3 regions of the Nocardioides eburneiflavus genome follow, and region 1 is predicted to be linked to each of the others. Evidence: riboswitches for the same ligand, from Rfam matches in the RefSeq annotation. Region 1 holds a riboswitch; each other region holds the start of a gene.
What was found. A riboswitch is a leader RNA that binds a small molecule or an ion and turns the genes downstream of it on or off. The one in region 1 is predicted to bind cyclic di-AMP.

Region 1 (5,084 bases):
CGAGAACGCCGGCAAGCTGCTCGACTTCAACGCCGAGCTCGAGATGTGGACACGGGCGGGGCACATCAAGATCAAGCTCGACAAGAAGATCGACATCCGCCGGCTCGACAAGCTCATCGCCTGGGCGGTCCTGAACGCCTGATCGACCCGCGTGCGACGATCCGTCCGTGGACGGATGCGTGTTCTGCCAGATCGTCGCCGGAGACGTGCCCGGCCACCTCGTCCTCGAGACCGACGACCTGGTCGCCTTCCTCGACACCCGCCCGGTCTTCAAGGGCCACGTCCTGCTCGTGCCGCGCGACCACGTCGAGACCCTGCCCGACCTCCCCGCGGCGCTGCGCGACCCGTTCCTCTTCGCCGCCCAACGCATCGCGACCGCGGTCAAGGACGGGCTCGGCGCCCAGGGCTCCTTCGTCGCCGTCAACAACACGGTGAGCCAGTCCGTGCCGCACCTGCACCTGCACGTCGTGCCGCGCACCAAGGGCGACGGCCTGCGCGGCTTCTTCTGGCCCCGCACGAAGTACGCCGCAGGCGAGCCCGAGACGTACGCCGCCCGTCTCCGCGCGGCACTCGACGGCCGGCCCGACGGCCGGCCCGAGGGCCGGCCCTCAGCTAGGCCCGCCCGGCCTGCTCGCGGTCCACGTCCGCGACGACGTCACGCGGGCGTACGCGCTCGCGCCGCAAGGGGTGACCGGTCGCCGTGGCGGCGAGCACGAGCGCGACGTCCCCGACGACCGCTCCGCCCAGGACGTCGACGAAGAAGTGCCAACCCAGGTAGACCGTCGACACCGACGTGAGCACGGCGAAGGTCCAGCACGTGACGCGCACCCACGACGGCAGCCGCAGCACCTCCGCGACCAGGCAGGTGGTCACCGTGATGGCCACGTGCAGCGAGGCGAAGGCGGCCACGGTCTGGACGGCCCTGGTGTCCCACGCGCCGGCGAGGACGTCGACGCGGTCCTGCAGCAGCCACTCCTGCACCCGGGTGTTGAAGGTGGGGGAGAGGTCGGCGAACCCCTGCGGACGGGAGTAGACCGGGCCGAGCGACGGCACCAGGTAGTAGACCGCCACCCCGAGCAGCCAGTTGAAGGAGATGGCGGTGACGTAGAGCTCGCCGGCGAGCGAGCGCCGCGTCCACACCAGCGCGACGGCGAGGGCCGCCGGCACGAGTCCGATCCACAGCACGTAGACGCCCGACATCAGCCAGGCCGCCCAGCCCGTGCCCAGCACCTCGTGCAGCACGGCGGCGGGGTCGTGGCCCAGCCACAGGACACGGTCCAGCCGCGCGAGCTCGGTGTCCCACAGGCGCTCGTTGACGAACGGCAGGTAGCCCTTGAGGTTGCGGAATGCGACGTAGGCGACGTACCACGCCAGCAGGCCGCTCAGGGTGAAACGGACCTGGGCCAGGTCCCAGCGTGCGACCACCACCGACCGCAGCACCGACCTCGCGTCCGACACGGTGACCGGACCCTCGCGACCCCGCAGCGCCAGCACCCACCGCGCGACGACGTCCAGCAGCACGGCGGCCAGCACGATGAGCGGCAGCCGCACCCACGTCGGGACCGAGACCCCGTCGGGGTCCCGCACGGGCAGGTCGTACGCCGCGGCGACCACCAGCGTCGCCACGGCCATCGCGGCCGCCACTGCGGCTGCGCCTCGGAAGTCCCCCCGACCCATGCGCGCCACGCTAGTCACACCTCGGCCCGTACGTCGCGTCCCTGTGCCGGATCTCCACAACTCTCATGAGATCCTCCCGGGACAGCCCGTCACCCGAGCCCCAGTCACCCAGCCCGAGGAGCCGTTCACATGGGTCGCTACGACCGTCGCGTCGCCGTCATCACCGGAGCAGCACGAGGCATCGGCTTCGGCATCGCCCAGCGCCTGGCCAGCGAGGGCGCGTCCGTCGCGATCCTCGACCTCGACGAGGCCGCCGCGCAGGAGGCGGCCGCCCGCCTCGAGCTCACCGACGGGGCGCGTGCCATCGGCGTCGGCTGCGACGTCGTGGACTCCGCCGCCGCCGAGGCCGCCGTCCAGCGCGTCGTCGACGAGCTCGGCGGTATCCACGTGCTGGTCAACAACGCCGGCGTCACCCGCGACAACCTGCTCTTCAAGATGACCGAGGAGGACTGGGACGTGGTCATGGGCGTCCACCTCAAGGGCGTCTTCAACATGACCAAGGCCGCGCAGTCGCGCTTCGTGGAGCAGAAGTACGGCAAGATCCTCAACCTCTCCAGCGTCTCCGCCCTCGGCAACCGCGGCCAGGCCAACTACTCCGCGGCCAAGATGGGCATCCAGGGCCTCACCCGCACCCTGGGCATCGAGCTCGGCCCCTTCGGCATCACCGCCAACGCCATCGCGCCCGGCTTCATCGTCACCGAGATGACCGACGCCACCGCGCGCCGGCTCAAGCTCGAGCCCGAGGAGCTCCAGCGTCTCAACGCCGAGGCCACCCCCGTCCGCCGCGTCGGCCAGCCCGAGGACATCGCCGCGGCCGCGGCGTTCCTGTGCAGCGACGAGGCGTCGTTCATCACCGGGCAGACGTTGTACGTCGACGGAGGCCGCAAGCTCGGCTGAGCCCCTGACGAGCGTGGATCTGCGTGATCCCGGCCACGGTCCCACGCTCGGGACCGTGGCCGGCTTTGCATCCGGGCGAGGCCCCTGCCACGTTGGATCGCGATCGGGAGACCGATCCGTCCCGGGCTACGCCGAGTCCTGCCCGACCGGGACGTACCCCCGAGTCACGAGGGCAGGAGTGGGGGACCCACAGGTTCCACGCCGACACATGTCGGCTCGGGGTGAAGCCGCGCCCGTCTCGGAGTGCGCGGCGGGACACCTTCCAGTCCCAACCCGACAGCTCACCCCGCAGGCGTGGGAAAGGAACACTCCATGCCTGCGACCACTCGTACGGCGCGAGCCTGCGCGCTCGCCCTCGCCGGTCTCGGCGTCACCGCCTCGACGCTGACGGCCCTGCCCGCCACCGCCGCCGGCGACGCCGACACCGCAGCCGGCGACACCGACCAGGTCACCACCACGACCTCCCAGAAGACCCGGCTCAGCGCCAAGCGCCGCGTCGCACAGCGCGTCCTCGGCGCCCGCGACGTCGCGATGCGGCAGCGCGGCGACGCGTACGGCTACGGCGCTGCCGGGCCGCACCGCTTCGACTGCTCCGGGCTGATCCGCTACGCGTACTCCCGTGCCGGGTTCGACGTGCCCCGTACGTCGAGCGCCCAGGCCGGTCACGCCCGCCGCGTCGCGAAGAAGGACATGCGCGCCGGCGACCTGATGTTCTTCCACGGCAGCGGCGGCGTCTACCACGCCGCGATCTTCCTGCGCTGGTCGCGCGGGCACGCCGTCATGCTGCACGCGCCGGGCTCCGGCGACCGGGTCCGGGTCGCCGTGCCATGGACCTCGCAGTGGTTCGGCGGCACCCTGCGTCGCGCCTGAATCCCCGTGACAGGCTCGGATTGGTAGGCAGTCCCGGCTGATCTACCCTGTGGCGCGCCTTCTCCGATCGGAGGAGGCGCGCCCCCACACTGCAAGGCAGAGATCCCCCGCTCGAACGGAGCCCCCCGTGCGTCACCGCCCCCACCTCCCGTCGTACAAGGCAGTCGCCGCCGTCCTCGTGGCGGCGTCGCTGGTGCTCGCCGGCTGCAGCGGCGGGGACGACGAGGCGACGCCGGCCGGTGACGAGCCGTCGGAGCCCACCGCCTCGGAGACCTCCGAGCCGCCGGAGCCGACCTACTGGCCCCTCACCGGCCTCGAGCGCACGAGCAAGGCGCCCAAGCACCCGGTGATCGTCACCAAGGTCGACAACACGTCCTCCAGCGCCCCGCAGGTCGGGCTCGGCACTGCCGACCTCGTCGTCGAGGAGCTCGTCGAGGGCGGCTACACCCGCCTGGCGGCCTTCTACTACTCCAAGGTCCCGGCCAGCATCGGCCCGGTGCGCTCGATGCGCGCCAGCGACATCGGCATCGTCCCCGACGGCGCGACCGTCGTGACGAGCGGTGCCGCCCCGGTCACGATCAACCGCATCAACGGCGCCGGCATCCCGTGGATCACCGAGGGCGACGCCGGGGTCTACCGCGAGACCACGCGCTCGGCCCCTTACAACCTCTTCGCCCGCCTCGGCGACATCGCCAAGCGGCTCAAGGCCGAGGACGAGCCGCCCCCCTACCTGCCGTGGGGCACGCCGGCCGACCTGCCCAGGGGCGGCAAGGCCCGCACCCTCACGGCCGACTTCGGAGCGCACTCCACCAGCTGGCAGTTCCAGAAGGGCGGCTACGTCAACACCGACTCCTACGCCGCCCAGGGCGACCAGTTCCCCGCCGACTCGATCCTCGTGCTGCGGGTCAAGGTCGGCGACGCCGGCTACCGCGACCCCGCCGGCTACCCGGTGCCCGAGACCAAGCTCGAGGGCAAGGGCGCGGCGCTGCTCTTCCACGGCGGTCGCGTCATCCGCGGCACGTGGAGCAAGGACGGCCTGAAGGGCGCGATCGAGCTGTCGACCAAGGACGGCGAGCTCACGGTCCCGGCCGGGCACGTGTGGATGGAGCTCGTGCCAGCGGTCAACGGCAACGTCACGTTCGCGAAGTAGCCCCGGACCTACGAACGGGGTCGGGCGGCTCGGTGCCGTCCTCCAGCAGTCGCTGGAGGCCGGCCATGATGAACCCGATCGCGGCCTCGACCCGCAAGGCCGCGGTGGCGGCGTCCTCGCTGACCGCGACGGACCCGCCCGCGGCCGACATGGCGCCGAAGAAGATCCGGGTGAAGGTGTCGAGCATGGCGTCGTCGAGGTCCCACTCGGTGTCGGTCAGGACCGCACGCACGATCTCGTCGACGATGGCGTACGTCGAGCGCTCCTCCTGCTCGCGGTAGCGCTCGTGGCCGAGCACCGAGGGGCCGTCGGAGATCACGATCTGGCGGTAGCCCGGCTCCTGCACCGCGTCGAGGAAGGCACGCAGGCCGGCCTGGGCCTTGAGCCAGGGGTCCTGGTGGCCCTCCGTCGCCTGCGCGATGCCGGCCGTCGCCCGCGACTCCACCCGCTCGAAGGCGGCCTCGAAGATCGCCTGCTTGCCGCTGAAGTG
Region 2 (5,084 bases), 4.5 Mb from region 1:
CGTCGGTGACCTCGGGGTTCACGAACACGTGGACCGGCGCGTCTTCACCCGTGTCAGTGCCCACGCCGGCCGTGACGGCAGCGATCCCGGCGTACGTCCCCGGTGCGACGCCCAGGGTCTCGTCGAGGTCGGCGGCGCTCGCGGGCACCTCCACGACGACCGGCCCGGTCCACTCCGGCAGGACCTTCCGCACGACTGGGATCCCCCGGGCCACCCGCTGCGCGACCTCGTCGGCCTCGCGCTGCTCGCCGTCGACGAGCACGAGGTGGTCCTCCGTACGAGCGACGGCCAGCTCTCCCCGCAGCCAGAGCGGCACGCGGCCCTCCGCCGCGGAGGGCGCGCCGAACCCGGAGATGGCCAGCTCGTCGCCTTGTCCGTGGGCGAACCGGACGACGACGTCCGCACTCGCCGGGGCGTCGTCGAAGCCCCGGAACCTCCACGTCATCTCGACCACGCCGGACCAGTCGCCGTCGGCACTCACGGTGCCGACCTGGTCGACGTACCGGGCGCTGACGTCCCGCAGGTCGAGCGACTGCGCGTTGGCGGCGATCCCGGACAGCTGCTCCTGCACCTCGGCCAGTGCGTCCGGCGCCAGGGCGGCGAGGGCCTCCCCGTCGCGTTCGTCCACCCCGGCGACGAACGAGGCCAGGGCCGCCGCTGCCTCGGCGGGGCTCGCCCGCGGCGCCTCGACCGGGCGCGGCGGCTCGACCGGTTCCGAGCCGTCGCGCGTCAGGACCACGACCAGCGCGACGACCACGAACAGCGAAAGGCCGGCCGCCCACAGGAGTGGACGACCGGCCTTCGAGGTCTGCTGGTCAGCCAGGGCGGACCGCGCCGACGTAGGGCATCGAGTAGAGGCCCGACACGGCGACCCCGGTGCCCGGGTTGGCCGCGTGGACGATCATGCCGTTGCCGATGTAGATGCCGACGTGGCTGATCGGGCTGTAGTAGAACACCAGGTCGCCCGGCTGCAGGTCGCTCGCGGCGATGCGCGGACCGGAGCCGAACTGGGCGCTCGAGGAGTGGGGCAGGGACACGCCGGCCTGGGCCCAGGCGCGCATGGTGAGTCCACTGCAGTCGAAGGCGTTCTCGCCCATCGCGCCGTAGACGTAGGCGTCGCCGACCTGGGCCATGGCGTACTGCACCGCGGCAGCGGCCCGGCCGGTGGCGGGCACGGAGCTGGGCAGGCGCGTCGTGCTGCCGCGCGAGGCGAGCAGGCGCTCGCGCTCCTCGGCCTCGAGGTCGGCGAGCAGGTCCTTGGCCTCGGCGAGCTTGTCGTCGACCGTGTCCTTCTCGGCGCTCAGCTGCTCGGTGAGCTGGGCGATCTCCCGGGTGCGGTCGTCGGTGGCCTCGCGCCGGATCTCGAGTGCCTCGAGCTCGGTGTCGTAGTCGGAGAGCAGGGAGGACTGCAGGTCGTTGAAGGACGACATGGTCGACAGGGAGTCCAGGAACGAGCCCGGGTCATCGGAGACGACGATCTGGCCGACGGTCGAGATGCCCTCGCCCTCGAGCTGGCGGACGACGGCGTCGGAGACCTGCTCGCGGACGGCGTCGAGGCGCTCGTCCTGACGTGCCTGGTCGGCCTTCAGGCCGCTGAGGTCGCGACGGAGGTCGGCGAGGTCGAGCTTGGCGTCGTGCAGTCGCTCCTGGGCGGCCTCCGCCTCGTGGTAGAGGCGGTCGACACGGGCCTTGACGTCCTTGATGTCGGGGTCGGCCTGCGCAGGGGTCGCGGGCACGAAGGCAATGGCAGCGATCGCGGAGAGACCAAGTACGGTCGCGCCAGCTCGCTTGCGGGTGTGAGCCACGAGCGGGGGAACTCCTCGGGGTGTCGTACGCCTACCAGGTGAGCTGACGGGTTCGGCACGACCGGCCTACCCCTGCTCCACGCACCGCTCGCGCAGTGCGTCTCACAGGGGATTCACCCCAGGGGGAAGAGTGGTTCCCCGGCTCGCGGACCACGGGTGGTGCAGGGGACGTGGTCCACGACTCGGCGCGACGCCCGCGCGGGCCGGGTGACCCACTGCCACGGACGTCAGCCCACACCTTAGACCGCCCACCGCCGCCTCGCCAATCTTCGCCACGCCGCCGTGAGCGGAGCGGGACACGTCCTGCTCCTCCGTCGCCCGGGACGACGGATGGCCGACAAACGCCTGCGGGCCGGCGACAGCAGCGATACGGTTCCCCACTACCGACCGTTGCCGGGCCACGAACTCGCCCCGAGCCACCCACCCCGGAGGGCACGATCCAGATGGCCCCCTCGATGCGTTGGTTCGCCAGGACCTTCGGCCTCGCCGCGGTGGCGCACCTGGTGGGCAATCCGGCGGGATGGCGGAGCGACCACTTCGGCGGGTCGCCAGCACTGGTTGCGGTGTCCGCGACACTCGGGGCCGCCGCCATCGTGCTCCTCGTGCGTCCGAGCCGGCTGGCGCTGGCGACGACTGCGGTGCTGGCACTCGCCTCGCTCTGGCTCGAGCTGCCCGTGACGGGCAACCACTGGCTGCTGGTCGGGTTCGTCGCCGCGGCCACGCTGCTGTCACTCGCCACCCGCGACCCCTGGGCGTGGCTCTCGGTGACCGGACGCTGGATACTGCTCGGGTTCTACTGCTTCGCGGCGTTCGCGAAGCTGAACTCGGGTTTTCTCGACCCTGAGGTCTCGTGCGGGATCTTCTATGCCCACCAGTCGCTGGCCTCCTTCGGCCTCCCGACCTTCGACAGGTCCGGCGTTCTCGGCACGGCAGCGATCGCGGTCCCGGTCCTGACCGAGCTCTCGGTCCCGATCCTCCTCGCCTCCAGCCGCACCCGGCGCGCCGGAGTGCTCCTCGCGCTGGTGTTCCACACCGTCATCTCGCTGGACTTCGCCCAGCACTTCTACGACTTCACGGCCGCACTGGTGGTGCTGCTGTGCCTGTTCCTCCCGGAGGCCACGCTCGAGCGGCTGGAGAGCACCATCCAGCAGTCGCCGCGGGTCCAGGTCGTCGTCACCACGGTTGCAACGATCCTGGTGGCGGCATCGCTCCTACCGCCTGCACCCACCACCATCGCGACCATCAAGCTGATCGGTTTCGGCGCCTGGGTGCCGGTGGGCGCATGGATCATCTGGCGGGTGGCGCGCGAGGGAGTCGGTCCGGCCCCCGTGCCCATGCGCCTTCCGAGTGCAAGCGCATGGATCGTCGTCCTACTGGTCGTCGCGAACGGGCTGACGCCCTACCTCGAGCTCAAGACCGCGCTCGGCTTCAACATGTACGCGAACCTCGTCACGGTTTCCGGCGAGACCAATCACCTGGTGGTCCCGAGGACGCTTCACCTGAGGAACGTCCAGGACGACCTGCTGCGGGTCGTCGAGTCAGAAGCCGATGAGCTCGACGTGTATGCGCAGAGTGGTTACCTCGTCCCCGAGCGCAACCTCCAGGACTACCTCGCCCGGCAGCCCGGCGTGACGGTCGTCGTCGCGGACGCGAGTGGCGAGCGAACGCTCGACGGCGACGACGCTGTGCGTCTGCCGTTGCTGGTCAGGAAGTTCATGACCTTCCGCTCGGTCGACAGCCAGGATCCGCCACGCTGCCAGTCAGCCTGGTTCCCCGCCTACTGAAGAAGGCAGCACTCACGCCGACTCGATCACCGGCCCCGCCACGGGTTCCACCATCCTCAGCGGCGGCACGAGGCCACCAGTGGCCAGCGCGTCCAGCGCGGCCAGCTCGTCGTCGTCGATGGTCAGCTCGGGCGGTGGGCCGAGGAGCACCGTCACCACGCAGTCGTGGCAGTGCAGCCCGCGCACCACGCAGGTGTCGCAGTCGATCCGTGTCGTCATGTCCTGAACGGTGGCAGGGCCCACCGACAGCGCCCCCTCGGCGTGTCGCGCGCCGGCGTGTCGGGCTACGCGCCGATGACGCCGAGCAGCGCCGCGGTCGGCACCGACCGTGCCCCGGCCCGCGCCGCGTCGCGCGCCACGGCCCGGTCGTCGCTGACCACCACGACCACCCTCCCCGCGGCTCCGCCGCGACGAGCTGGCGGATCACGTCGTCCGCGATCACGCCCTCGGGACTGAACACCACCCGCACGCCGCGCGGTGCCGGCATCGCCGTGCGCACGGAGGACTCGGCCGCGTCGAAGACGACCGTCGTCTCCGCACCGGAGCGAGCCACCAACGGGCCGAGCGCCGAGACCAGCCGGCTCCGCTGGGCCTCGAGGCTGGCGGTGGGCCACGCCTGCTTGGTCACGTTGTAGCCGTCGACGACCAGGCGCGATCGCGGCATCGCGAGCGTCTGCTCGAGGAGGAGCGGGGTGGCCGGAGCGCTGGACGTGGGCGCCGCGTCGATACCGGCCAGGTCGGCCTCGACGGCGTCGCCGGGCGTGCCGCTCACCGGCGGCAGGGCCAGCTCGCGGCGCAGCCCGGTCGCCGCGTCGACGACCGCGTCGAGCAGGAGACGGGCGCGGACGCTCGCAGCGTCGCGCTCGGAGCGGACGTCCCGGCGACTCGCCGCCAGGCCCGACTCCGCCTCCTCGAGCTGCGACCGGAGCCGGCGTACGTCCGCCTCCGCGGCGCGGGTCGCGCGCTCGGCAGCCGCCACCGCTGAGTCGCGGGCGACGTACGCCGCGTCGCGTTCTTCCTCCGCGGCGCGCAGGACGCCGCGGGCCTCCCCCAGCCGCTGCCGCAGCACCTTGTGGTCGGCCTTCGCGGTCTCGAGCTCCTGCCGGTGGAGCGCGCGCGCAGCCACGAGCTCGGCCTGGAGCGCAGCCACCTGCGCGGTGAGCCGTGCGTGCTCGGCGCTGGCCTGCTCGTCGAGCTGCTCCTCGGCGCCCAGGGAGTCCACGACCTGCGAGACGACCGCCTCCCAGCCGTCCTCGCGAGCCAGCCAGGCTCGAGCCGCCGCGTCGACCGGGTCGTCCTGCTGTCCCGGCACGGCAGCGACCTGGACCGCCGCGTGCTCCCGGAAGGCGTCATCGGCGAGCGCGGCCCAGATCGCCCCGCCGCCGAGACGGGCCCGGCGGGCGGGCGCGAAGCCGGCGACCTTGCGCAGCGACGGCGGCACCGGCGTGACTGACGGCAGGACCGCCGACACCAGGGCGACCACCCGCAGGCGCAG
Region 3 (5,084 bases), 4.9 Mb from region 1:
GACGGCCTGCGCGGCTTCTTCTGGCCCCGCACGAAGTACGCCGCAGGCGAGCCCGAGACGTACGCCGCCCGTCTCCGCGCGGCACTCGACGGCCGGCCCGACGGCCGGCCCGAGGGCCGGCCCCTCAGCTAGGCCCGCCCGGCCTGCTCGCGGTCCACGTCCGCGACGACGTCACGCGGGCGTACGCGCTCGCGCCGCAAGGGGTGACCGGTCGCCGTGGCGGCGAGCACGAGCGCGACGTCCCCGACGACCGCTCCGCCCAGGACGTCGACGAAGAAGTGCCAACCCAGGTAGACCGTCGACACCGACGTGAGCACGGCGAAGGTCCAGCACGTGACGCGCACCCACGACGGCAGCCGCAGCACCTCCGCGACCAGGCAGGTGGTCACCGTGATGGCCACGTGCAGCGAGGCGAAGGCGGCCACGGTCTGGACGGCCCTGGTGTCCCACGCGCCGGCGAGGACGTCGACGCGGTCCTGCAGCAGCCACTCCTGCACCCGGGTGTTGAAGGTGGGGGAGAGGTCGGCGAACCCCTGCGGACGGGAGTAGACCGGGCCGAGCGACGGCACCAGGTAGTAGACCGCCACCCCGAGCAGCCAGTTGAAGGAGATGGCGGTGACGTAGAGCTCGCCGGCGAGCGAGCGCCGCGTCCACACCAGCGCGACGGCGAGGGCCGCCGGCACGAGTCCGATCCACAGCACGTAGACGCCCGACATCAGCCAGGCCGCCCAGCCCGTGCCCAGCACCTCGTGCAGCACGGCGGCGGGGTCGTGGCCCAGCCACAGGACACGGTCCAGCCGCGCGAGCTCGGTGTCCCACAGGCGCTCGTTGACGAACGGCAGGTAGCCCTTGAGGTTGCGGAATGCGACGTAGGCGACGTACCACGCCAGCAGGCCGCTCAGGGTGAAACGGACCTGGGCCAGGTCCCAGCGTGCGACCACCACCGACCGCAGCACCGACCTCGCGTCCGACACGGTGACCGGACCCTCGCGACCCCGCAGCGCCAGCACCCACCGCGCGACGACGTCCAGCAGCACGGCGGCCAGCACGATGAGCGGCAGCCGCACCCACGTCGGGACCGAGACCCCGTCGGGGTCCCGCACGGGCAGGTCGTACGCCGCGGCGACCACCAGCGTCGCCACGGCCATCGCGGCCGCCACTGCGGCTGCGCCTCGGAAGTCCCCCCGACCCATGCGCGCCACGCTAGTCACACCTCGGCCCGTACGTCGCGTCCCTGTGCCGGATCTCCACAACTCTCATGAGATCCTCCCGGGACAGCCCGTCACCCGAGCCCCAGTCACCCAGCCCGAGGAGCCGTTCACATGGGTCGCTACGACCGTCGCGTCGCCGTCATCACCGGAGCAGCACGAGGCATCGGCTTCGGCATCGCCCAGCGCCTGGCCAGCGAGGGCGCGTCCGTCGCGATCCTCGACCTCGACGAGGCCGCCGCGCAGGAGGCGGCCGCCCGCCTCGAGCTCACCGACGGGGCGCGTGCCATCGGCGTCGGCTGCGACGTCGTGGACTCCGCCGCCGCCGAGGCCGCCGTCCAGCGCGTCGTCGACGAGCTCGGCGGTATCCACGTGCTGGTCAACAACGCCGGCGTCACCCGCGACAACCTGCTCTTCAAGATGACCGAGGAGGACTGGGACGTGGTCATGGGCGTCCACCTCAAGGGCGTCTTCAACATGACCAAGGCCGCGCAGTCGCGCTTCGTGGAGCAGAAGTACGGCAAGATCCTCAACCTCTCCAGCGTCTCCGCCCTCGGCAACCGCGGCCAGGCCAACTACTCCGCGGCCAAGATGGGCATCCAGGGCCTCACCCGCACCCTGGGCATCGAGCTCGGCCCCTTCGGCATCACCGCCAACGCCATCGCGCCCGGCTTCATCGTCACCGAGATGACCGACGCCACCGCGCGCCGGCTCAAGCTCGAGCCCGAGGAGCTCCAGCGTCTCAACGCCGAGGCCACCCCCGTCCGCCGCGTCGGCCAGCCCGAGGACATCGCCGCGGCCGCGGCGTTCCTGTGCAGCGACGAGGCGTCGTTCATCACCGGGCAGACGTTGTACGTCGACGGAGGCCGCAAGCTCGGCTGAGCCCCTGACGAGCGTGGATCTGCGTGATCCCGGCCACGGTCCCACGCTCGGGACCGTGGCCGGCTTTGCATCCGGGCGAGGCCCCTGCCACGTTGGATCGCGATCGGGAGACCGATCCGTCCCGGGCTACGCCGAGTCCTGCCCGACCGGGACGTACCCCCGAGTCACGAGGGCAGGAGTGGGGGACCCACAGGTTCCACGCCGACACATGTCGGCTCGGGGTGAAGCCGCGCCCGTCTCGGAGTGCGCGGCGGGACACCTTCCAGTCCCAACCCGACAGCTCACCCCGCAGGCGTGGGAAAGGAACACTCCATGCCTGCGACCACTCGTACGGCGCGAGCCTGCGCGCTCGCCCTCGCCGGTCTCGGCGTCACCGCCTCGACGCTGACGGCCCTGCCCGCCACCGCCGCCGGCGACGCCGACACCGCAGCCGGCGACACCGACCAGGTCACCACCACGACCTCCCAGAAGACCCGGCTCAGCGCCAAGCGCCGCGTCGCACAGCGCGTCCTCGGCGCCCGCGACGTCGCGATGCGGCAGCGCGGCGACGCGTACGGCTACGGCGCTGCCGGGCCGCACCGCTTCGACTGCTCCGGGCTGATCCGCTACGCGTACTCCCGTGCCGGGTTCGACGTGCCCCGTACGTCGAGCGCCCAGGCCGGTCACGCCCGCCGCGTCGCGAAGAAGGACATGCGCGCCGGCGACCTGATGTTCTTCCACGGCAGCGGCGGCGTCTACCACGCCGCGATCTTCCTGCGCTGGTCGCGCGGGCACGCCGTCATGCTGCACGCGCCGGGCTCCGGCGACCGGGTCCGGGTCGCCGTGCCATGGACCTCGCAGTGGTTCGGCGGCACCCTGCGTCGCGCCTGAATCCCCGTGACAGGCTCGGATTGGTAGGCAGTCCCGGCTGATCTACCCTGTGGCGCGCCTTCTCCGATCGGAGGAGGCGCGCCCCCACACTGCAAGGCAGAGATCCCCCGCTCGAACGGAGCCCCCCGTGCGTCACCGCCCCCACCTCCCGTCGTACAAGGCAGTCGCCGCCGTCCTCGTGGCGGCGTCGCTGGTGCTCGCCGGCTGCAGCGGCGGGGACGACGAGGCGACGCCGGCCGGTGACGAGCCGTCGGAGCCCACCGCCTCGGAGACCTCCGAGCCGCCGGAGCCGACCTACTGGCCCCTCACCGGCCTCGAGCGCACGAGCAAGGCGCCCAAGCACCCGGTGATCGTCACCAAGGTCGACAACACGTCCTCCAGCGCCCCGCAGGTCGGGCTCGGCACTGCCGACCTCGTCGTCGAGGAGCTCGTCGAGGGCGGCTACACCCGCCTGGCGGCCTTCTACTACTCCAAGGTCCCGGCCAGCATCGGCCCGGTGCGCTCGATGCGCGCCAGCGACATCGGCATCGTCCCCGACGGCGCGACCGTCGTGACGAGCGGTGCCGCCCCGGTCACGATCAACCGCATCAACGGCGCCGGCATCCCGTGGATCACCGAGGGCGACGCCGGGGTCTACCGCGAGACCACGCGCTCGGCCCCTTACAACCTCTTCGCCCGCCTCGGCGACATCGCCAAGCGGCTCAAGGCCGAGGACGAGCCGCCCCCCTACCTGCCGTGGGGCACGCCGGCCGACCTGCCCAGGGGCGGCAAGGCCCGCACCCTCACGGCCGACTTCGGAGCGCACTCCACCAGCTGGCAGTTCCAGAAGGGCGGCTACGTCAACACCGACTCCTACGCCGCCCAGGGCGACCAGTTCCCCGCCGACTCGATCCTCGTGCTGCGGGTCAAGGTCGGCGACGCCGGCTACCGCGACCCCGCCGGCTACCCGGTGCCCGAGACCAAGCTCGAGGGCAAGGGCGCGGCGCTGCTCTTCCACGGCGGTCGCGTCATCCGCGGCACGTGGAGCAAGGACGGCCTGAAGGGCGCGATCGAGCTGTCGACCAAGGACGGCGAGCTCACGGTCCCGGCCGGGCACGTGTGGATGGAGCTCGTGCCAGCGGTCAACGGCAACGTCACGTTCGCGAAGTAGCCCCGGACCTACGAACGGGGTCGGGCGGCTCGGTGCCGTCCTCCAGCAGTCGCTGGAGGCCGGCCATGATGAACCCGATCGCGGCCTCGACCCGCAAGGCCGCGGTGGCGGCGTCCTCGCTGACCGCGACGGACCCGCCCGCGGCCGACATGGCGCCGAAGAAGATCCGGGTGAAGGTGTCGAGCATGGCGTCGTCGAGGTCCCACTCGGTGTCGGTCAGGACCGCACGCACGATCTCGTCGACGATGGCGTACGTCGAGCGCTCCTCCTGCTCGCGGTAGCGCTCGTGGCCGAGCACCGAGGGGCCGTCGGAGATCACGATCTGGCGGTAGCCCGGCTCCTGCACCGCGTCGAGGAAGGCACGCAGGCCGGCCTGGGCCTTGAGCCAGGGGTCCTGGTGGCCCTCCGTCGCCTGCGCGATGCCGGCCGTCGCCCGCGACTCCACCCGCTCGAAGGCGGCCTCGAAGATCGCCTGCTTGCCGCTGAAGTGGTGGTAGAGCGCGCCCTTGGTGACGTCGGCGCCCGCCACGATGGCGTCCAGCGACGTGGCGGAGTAGCCGTGCTCGGTGAAGAGCCGTTCGGCGACGTCGACGAGCGCGCGCTTGGTCGAGTCGGAGAAGCGCTGACGCCGGGTCCTCATGGCCCGCAGCCTAGACGGTATGACGTGACCCCTTCGGCGTGATGGGGTTGCGGGCCGGGGCCTCACTCACAAGATTCGTGGGTTACCGAGCAGGGGCTGCCTGCTCGGCCTATCCGACAATTGTGGGAGGCCCCGGTGTTTACCGAGCGTACGAGTGTTGGGCTCGACGTGCACGCCCGATCTGTCGCAGCAGCGGCGATCGATGGCGTCACGGGCGAGCTGTTCCAGACGAAGCTGACCCCGTCCTATGAGCATGTCGAGTCGTGGCTGGTCGGCTTGCCGGGATCGGTGGCGGTGGCCTACGAGGCCGGGCCGACCGGTTTCGGGCTGTACC

Region 2: it holds a riboswitch for cyclic di-AMP, as region 1 does, so the genes downstream of both, EXE59_RS21165 (C40 family peptidase) here and EXE59_RS00035 (C40 family peptidase) in region 1, are expected to answer to the same signal.
Region 3: it holds a riboswitch for cyclic di-AMP, as region 1 does, so the genes downstream of both, EXE59_RS23250 (C40 family peptidase) here and EXE59_RS00035 (C40 family peptidase) in region 1, are expected to answer to the same signal.

Annotation. Positions count from the first base shown of each region.
Region 1 covers NZ_SRRO01000001.1:4,547-9,630, reverse strand. The annotation lists gene EXE59_RS00055 (PH domain-containing protein) at 1-142, shown strand, start outside; partial or broken gene EXE59_RS24960 (HIT family protein) at 168-422, shown strand; gene EXE59_RS24280 (phosphatase PAP2 family protein) at 613-1,677, opposite strand; gene fabG (3-oxoacyl-ACP reductase FabG) at 1,807-2,574, shown strand; cyclic di-AMP (ydaO/yuaA leader) riboswitch at 2,722-2,884, shown strand; gene EXE59_RS00035 (C40 family peptidase) at 2,887-3,444, shown strand; gene EXE59_RS00030 (DUF3048 domain-containing protein) at 3,572-4,594, shown strand; gene EXE59_RS00025 (TetR/AcrR family transcriptional regulator) at 4,578-5,084, opposite strand, start outside.
Region 2 covers NZ_SRRO01000001.1:4,501,675-4,506,758, forward strand. The annotation lists gene EXE59_RS21160 (M1 family metallopeptidase) at 1-757, opposite strand, end outside; gene EXE59_RS21165 (C40 family peptidase) at 816-1,736, opposite strand; cyclic di-AMP (ydaO/yuaA leader) riboswitch at 1,837-1,965, opposite strand; gene EXE59_RS21170 (hypothetical protein) at 2,249-3,589, shown strand; gene EXE59_RS25020 (NYN domain-containing protein) at 3,519-5,084, opposite strand, start outside.
Region 3 covers NZ_SRRO01000001.1:4,934,773-4,939,856, reverse strand. The annotation lists gene EXE59_RS23265 (HIT family protein) at 1-132, shown strand, start outside; gene EXE59_RS23260 (phosphatase PAP2 family protein) at 129-1,193, opposite strand; gene fabG (3-oxoacyl-ACP reductase FabG) at 1,323-2,090, shown strand; cyclic di-AMP (ydaO/yuaA leader) riboswitch at 2,238-2,400, shown strand; gene EXE59_RS23250 (C40 family peptidase) at 2,403-2,960, shown strand; gene EXE59_RS23245 (DUF3048 domain-containing protein) at 3,088-4,110, shown strand; gene EXE59_RS23240 (TetR/AcrR family transcriptional regulator) at 4,094-4,750, opposite strand; gene EXE59_RS23235 (IS110 family RNA-guided transposase) at 4,886-5,084, shown strand, end outside.